2 regions of the Streptomyces sp. NPDC060366 genome follow, and region 1 is predicted to be linked to the other one. Evidence: riboswitches for the same ligand, from Rfam matches in the RefSeq annotation. Region 1 holds a riboswitch; the other holds the start of a gene.
The links. Region 1 has a riboswitch for glycine ahead of gcvT (glycine cleavage system aminomethyltransferase GcvT). Riboswitches for the same ligand answer to the same signal wherever they lie in the genome.

Region 1 (3,402 bases):
CCGAGGACCTCGACCAGCCGCCCGCCCGCCGAGGCGTTCCCGAGCGAGGCGGCGAGCACCTCTTCCAGCTCGTTGCCCGGCCATGCTGTGTTCACTGACTCTCCCGTGTCCGCCCGTGCGTACTGCGCGCCGCGGAAACCCTAACGCCGGTGGGGCGTGGCCGGGCGACGCCGACGGCGGCTCCGCGGTCCGCCGCCTGCCGCGGCCGGAACGGCCGGTGCGCCGCAGCCCGCCCCCCGATGGGCGGTTCGTCCTCAATCGCACGGACGGGCCGCATGTGCGGCCCGTCCGTGCGATCGAGGAAGAACGCCGGCCCGAGGGCCGACGATGCCGCTGCCGCGCCTTGCCAGGCGCCGGCCCGTATCGGGCCTCGCTGCTCAGGTGCCCGGGAAGTCGATCCCCGTCAGCGCGCCCGCGCCGTCGCGGTCCAGGAGGACCGCCGAGGCGCAGCCCGCCGGGAGCCGGCCCGTCTCCGCGTCCGCGACGAGCCGGGACACCGCCCGCCGGTGGCGCGCGAAGGCGTACCCGGAAACCCCGCGCCCGCGCTCGCGCTGGCCCGCGCGGGCGGTCTTCGGGGTCACGTCCAGCAGCACGAGATGGAGCCGTCTGCCGCGTCTGCGCGCCTCGCGCGCCAGCCAGCGCCGTACCCACGCCTGGGTGCCGCAGTCGTGCACGACGACGCTCTCGCCGGAGCGCAGCGCCCGCCGCAGCCCGGCGTAGTGCGCGAGGCGGACGAGCGGCCGGTAGACGGCGTACGGCAGCCGCTCCGGCAGCCGCCTCGCCCAGCGGTCGCGGGTGTCCTGCGAGTCGATCCCCCGGCCGGCGGCCGTCCGGCCGATCAGCGTGGACTTCCCGCTGCCCGGCAGGCCCGAGACGACGACCACGTCGCCGTCCCCGAACACCAGGCGTCGGGGCCCCCGGCGCCCCCGCTCCCGCAGGTCGCGGACGACCGGCGGGACGGCCGCCAGGGCCTTGCGGCGTACCGCTTCCGGCTGGGCGGGCACCTCCGCGGTCGTCGCGTAGGCACTTGCACGGGACCGCTGCAACGTCATCGCCCTCCCCCTGTCGGGTCCATCGTCATCGCCGATGACCCTTGCCCATGAAGTGTAAAGACCTGGTAATGCGGCACAAGCGTTTTGCTGATCACGGCCCCGTCGGCCCCGTCCGCCCGACCGGGGGTGATGTCCCCGGCGGTGCCTTCGCCGGCGTCCCCGCCGCCCTCCCTCCCTCCGGAGGCCGACGCGTGCGATGATGTGCGCGCCAACTCCATACCGGCCGTTCGAATCCGCGCGGGAGAGTCCTGGTCACCGTGGGTGCCGGGCGCCGAAGGAGCAAGTTCCTCCCTTGAATCTCTCAGGCCCAGTACCGCGCGGACGAGGCAGATCTGAAAAGCGAATCGCCGTCAGGCGCTTCCACCCAAGGTGCAAGTCGTGACTCCGTATGCGTATGTGTACGTGCGGTCGTGATGAACCTCTCAGGTTCCGATGACAGATGGGGAGGATTGTCCTCTCTGTCATGCCCTGGGAGCCACACCTATGAGCAATACGTCTCACACCCCCGCCCCCGAAGCGGCCGGTCCCGACGCCCCGCGCCTCACCGCGCTCGACGCCGTGCACCGCTCACTGGGCGCCACGATGACCGACTTCGCCGGCTGGGACATGCCGCTGCGCTACGCCAGCGAGCGTGAGGAGCACCTCGCCGTCCGTACGAAGGCCGGGCTCTTCGACCTCTCGCACATGGGCGAGATCACCGTCACCGGCTCGCAGGCGGCCGAGGCACTGGACTACGCGCTGGTCGGCAACATCGGCTCCCTCGCCGTGGGCCGCGCCCGCTACACCATGATCTGCCAGGAGGACGGCGGGATCCTGGACGACCTGATCGTGTACCGCCTCGACACCCACGGCGCCCCCGAGTTCATGGTCGTCGCGAACGCCTCCAACGCCCAGGTGGTGCTCGACGAGCTGACCGGCCGCGCCGCGGACTTCGACGTCGAGGTGCGGGACGACCGCGACGCGTACGCGCTGCTGGCCGTCCAGGGCCCCAACTCGCCCGGCATCCTCGCCCAGCTCACGGACGCCGATCTGGCCGGGCTCAAGTACTACGCCGGGCTGCCGGGCGTGGTCGCCGGGGTGCCCGCGCTGATCGCCCGTACCGGCTACACGGGTGAGGACGGCTTCGAGCTGTTCGTGGAGCCCCGGTACGCGGAAGGGCTGTGGCAGGCCCTGATGGCCGCGGGCGCGTCCGCCGGACTCGTACCGGCCGGCCTCTCGTGCCGCGACACCCTCCGTATGGAGGCCGGTATGCCGCTGTACGGGCAGGAGCTGACGACCGGCCTCACGCCCTTCGACGCGGGCCTCGGCCGGGTCGTCAAGTTCGAGAAGGAGGGCTACTTCGTGGGCCGTACGGCGCTGGAGGCGGCCGCCGAGCGCGCCGAGAGCGCGCCGCCGCGCAAGCTGACCGGGCTCGTCGCCGAGGGCCGCCGGGTGCCGCGCGCCGGCTACCCGGTCGTGGCCGACGGTCAGGTGGTGGGCCACGTCACCTCCGGCGCGCCGTCGCCGACGCTCGGCCGGCCGATCGCGATGGCCTACGTGGACGCGTCGCACGCCGCGGCGGGCACGGCGGGCGTCGGGGTTGACATCCGGGGCTCGATCGAGCCGTACGAGGTCGTGGCGCTGCCCTTCTACAAGCGCCGGAAGTGACCCTCGGGTACCGCACCGCATCTCAGTCCGCAAGACACGTGTTCACCACCACTCCCCCGCGTACAGGAGAATTCACGACATGAGCAACCCCCAGCAGCTGCGCTACAGCAAGGAGCACGAGTGGCTGTCGACCGCCGATGACGGCGTGTCGACGGTCGGTATCACGGAGTTCGCGGCGAACGCCCTCGGCGACGTCGTGTACGCCCAGCTCCCCGCGGTCGGTGACACGGTGACCGCGGGCGAGACCTGCGGCGAGCTGGAGTCGACCAAGTCGGTCAGCGACCTGTACTCCCCCGTGACGGGCGAGGTCACCGAGGCGAACCAGGACGTCGTGGACGACCCCTCGCTGGTGAACTCCGCACCCTTCGAGGGCGGCTGGCTGTTCAAGGTACGCGTCGCGGAGGAGCCGAAGGACCTGCTCTCCGCCGACGAGTACACGGAATTCTCCGGCAACTGAGACCCCAGGGACTGTGATGTCTTCGAAGTCGCTTCTCAACTCCTCTCTCCACGAGCTCGACCCCGACGTCGCCGCCGCCGTCGACGCCGAACTCGACCGCCAGCAGTCGACGCTCGAAATGATCGCGTCGGAGAACTTCGCTCCGGTCGCCGTCATGGAGGCGCAGGGCTCCGTCCTGACCAACAAGTACGCCGAGGGATACCCGGGCCGCCGCTACTACGGCGGCTGTGAGCACGTCGACGTGAT
Region 2 (3,402 bases), on a different contig from region 1:
AGGTTCGCTCCGTCGACGTACACCTGACCGCCGGCGTCGTGCACGGCCGCGCAGATGTCGGTGATGTGCTCCTCGAACACCCCGTGCGTGGAGGGGTAGGTGACCATCAGGACGGCCAGTTCGTCGCCGTGACGCTCGATCTTGGCGTGCAGGTCCTCGACGTCGACGTCGCCGTCCTCGCGGGTCTTCACGACGACGACCTTCATGCCGGCCATGACGGCGCTCGCCGCGTTCGTCCCGTGCGCGGACGACGGGATGAGGCAGACGGTGCGGCCGGTGTCGCCGTTGGCCCTGTGGTACGCCCGTACGGCCAGCAGCCCGGCCAGTTCGCCCTGCGAGCCCGCGTTGGGCTGGAGGGACACCGCGTCGTAGCCGGTGACCTCCGCCAGGCGCTCCTCCAGCTCGCGGATCAGCGTGAGATAGCCGCGCGCCTGGTCGGCCGGCGCGAAGGGGTGCAGCGCCGCGAACTCAGGCCAGGTCACCGGCTCCATCTCGGTGGTCGCGTTGAGCTTCATCGTGCAGGAGCCGAGGGGGATCATGCCCCGGTCCAGCGCGTAGTCCTTGTCGGCGAGCCTGCGCAGATAGCGCAGCATCGCGGTCTCGGAGCGGTGCTGGTGGAAGACCGGGTGCGCGAGGTAGTCGTCGGTGCGCAGCAGCGCGTCCGGCAGCACGTCGCGGGACGCCGCGTCCAGGGCCTCGATGTCGCCCTTGACGCCGAAGGCGGTCCATACGGCGGTGAGTTGGGCGCGCCCGGTGGTCTCGTCGCAGGCGAGCGAGACGAGGTCGCCGTCGACGAGGCGGAGGTTGACCCCGCCCTCGCGGGCGGCGGCCACGACGTCGGCGGCCCGGCCGGGCACCCGTACCGTCAGCGTGTCGAAGTACGAGTCGTGCAGGATCTCGACGCCACCGGCGCTCAGACCGTCGGCGAGGACGGTCGCGAAGCGGTGGGTGCGCTCGGCGATCGCGCGCAGCCCGTCGGGGCCGTGGTAGACCGCGTACATTCCGGCCATCACGGCGAGCAGCACCTGGGCGGTGCAGATGTTGCTGGTGGCCTTCTCGCGCCGGATGTGCTGCTCACGGGTCTGGAGCGCGAGCCGGTACGCCTTGTTGCCGTCGGCGTCCACGGAGACCCCGACGAGCCGTCCGGGGAGGCTTCGGGCGAACTTCTCGCGTACGGCCATGAATCCGGCGTGCGGTCCGCCGAAGCCCATGGGGACGCCGAACCGCTGGGTGGTGCCGACCGCGATGTCCGCGCCCAGCTCACCGGGTGAGGTGAGCAGCGTGAGGGCCAGCAGGTCGGCGGCGACGGTGACGACGGCGCCGAGTTCGTGCGCCTGGTCGATGACGGGCTTGATGTCCCGTACGACTCCGGAGGCGCCCGGGTACTGGACCAGCACGCCGAAGACACCGCGCTCGGCGGCCTCGGCCGGGATCCCGTCGGCCAGGTCGGCGACGACGACGTCCACACCGGCCGGTTCGGCGCGGGTGCGGATCACGGCGACGGTCTGCGGCAGCGCGTCGGCGTCGACCAGGAAGACGCCGTCCTTCACCTTGCCGACCCGGCGGGCCAGCGCCATGGCCTCGGCGGCGGCGGTGCCCTCGTCCAGCAGGGAGGCCCCGGACGTCGGCAGGCCGGTCAGATCGGCCACGACGGTCTGGAAGTTGAGCAGCGCTTCGAGGCGGCCCTGGGAGATCTCGGGCTGGTACGGCGTGTACGCGGTGTACCAGGCCGGATTCTCCATCACGTTCCGCAGGATCACCGGCGGCGTGAACGTGCCGTAGTAGCCGAGACCGATCATCGGGGCGAGGACCTTGTTGCGGTCGGCGAGGGAGCGCAGCTCCGCCAGGACCTCGGCCTCGGTGCGCGCGTCGGGCAGCTGGAGGGCCTCGGCGCTCTTGATCACGTCGGGCACCGCGGCGGCGGTCAGCTCGTCGAGCGAGCCGTAGCCGACCTGCGCGAGCATCTTCGCCTGGGCGGCGGCGTCGGGGCCGATGTGGCGCCGCTCGAAGGGCGTGCCACGCTCCAGCTGCGAGAGCGGCGTGCGGTGGTCTGTCATACGGGAGGCCTCCTGGTCTGGCGCGACCTGCGAGGGGCACCGATACACGGGTGCCCGGACGGCCTCCCCCTCTGTCACATCAACCTGAGAGTTTCACCGGTCCGCCGCGAGGCGGGCCGGCTTTCACCGTCGGTGAGAACCGATGCCGTCCGACACCTGTTCTGCTTTCCAGAGTGACCTCGTCCATGCGGTACGGGGGCCTGAGAGTTTCCGGGGAGGATTTGCTCCTTCGGCGCCTCCGGCAGTCTCACCGGATGGCTCTCCCGCACGGGGTCGACAGCCACTGGCCAGCCTACCAGCGAGGTCTCGCCATGGAGTTCGAGTGGCCGATACCCGCGATGTGCCCTTTCGTAGGGTAAGGGAGCATGTGCGACCAGTTGGAGGGACCGTGCAGACCGACATCGATCCGCGCAGCCTGATCGGCCGCAAGGCGTACGACCGCGACGGGCACAAGATCGGCACCGTCGACGAGGTGTATCTGGACGACGCGACCGGCGTGCCCGAGTGGGCGGCGGTACGGACCGGGCTGTTCAGCCGGGACGCGTTCGTGCCGCTGGCCCCCAGCACCTACCGCGACGAGACGCTGCACGTCCCGTACGAACGCGGCCTGATCAAGGGCGCCCCCGACTTCGGTGTCGGCCGCCATCTCTCCCCCGACCAGGAGATCCAGCTCTACCACCACTACCGGCTGGCTCTGCCGGAACCGGCGGCCCCGGAGACCCCGCCCCGTCCGGTCGACCGCGACTTCGGCCATGTGGCGGGCCGCGACGAGCCGGGCGGAGCCTCCTAGCACCCGCCCCTCACGAGGGCGGCGGTGGAGCCGGATCCGGCTCCACCGCGACCAGTGGCAGCGGCTCCGACAGCTCCAGGTCCGGATCGTCCGTACGGAACGTCCGGACCCGCCCCGGGACCACCGACGTCGGCTCCTCGAACCGTACTGTGACCCGCCCCACACCACTTCCCTGCACCCACCCCGCGCCGAACTCCGCGTGCCGCACGTCGTGCCCGGCGGGCCAGTGCCGCTCGGCGACCGCCTCGGCATCGGACTCCGGTTCCCGCTCCGGCCGCGGCTCGGACTCCTCCGGCACCACCACGGGGTCCGTCTCGGCACCGGCGCCCGTGGCTTCCGCGTCCGCCGCCGCCTGCGCGAACAGGTCCTCCTGGGTGTAGTCGGTCAGCCCTGTCACCCCCACCCCCAGCAGCCGCACCCCTCCGGTGGTGTCCAGGGACTCCAGCAGCCTCCCCGCGGCCTCACGCACCACGCCCGCGTCGTCCGTGGGCCCGCGAAGGGTCTCGGAGCGGGTGAGCGTCGAGAAGTCGTACCGCCGCACCTTGAGGACGATCG

Region 2: linked by a shared signal. The riboswitch ahead of gcvP (aminomethyl-transferring glycine dehydrogenase) and the one ahead of gcvT (glycine cleavage system aminomethyltransferase GcvT) in region 1 are both predicted to bind glycine.

What each region holds. Positions count from the first base shown of each region.
Region 1 is NZ_JBHXDC010000003.1:746,584-749,985, reverse strand. Features, by position in the region: gene ACFWHU_RS12275 (enhanced serine sensitivity protein SseB) at 1-95, opposite strand, end outside; gene ACFWHU_RS12270 (AAA family ATPase) at 378-1,052, opposite strand; glycine riboswitch at 1,281-1,378, shown strand; gene gcvT (glycine cleavage system aminomethyltransferase GcvT) at 1,536-2,699, shown strand; gene gcvH (glycine cleavage system protein GcvH) at 2,779-3,156, shown strand; gene glyA (serine hydroxymethyltransferase) at 3,173-3,402, shown strand, end outside.
Region 2 is NZ_JBHXDC010000029.1:9,510-12,911, reverse strand. Features, by position in the region: gene gcvP (aminomethyl-transferring glycine dehydrogenase) at 1-2,057, opposite strand, end outside; glycine riboswitch at 2,236-2,333, opposite strand; gene ACFWHU_RS36305 (PRC-barrel domain-containing protein) at 2,446-2,847, shown strand; gene ACFWHU_RS36300 (DNA polymerase IV) at 2,858-3,402, opposite strand, start outside.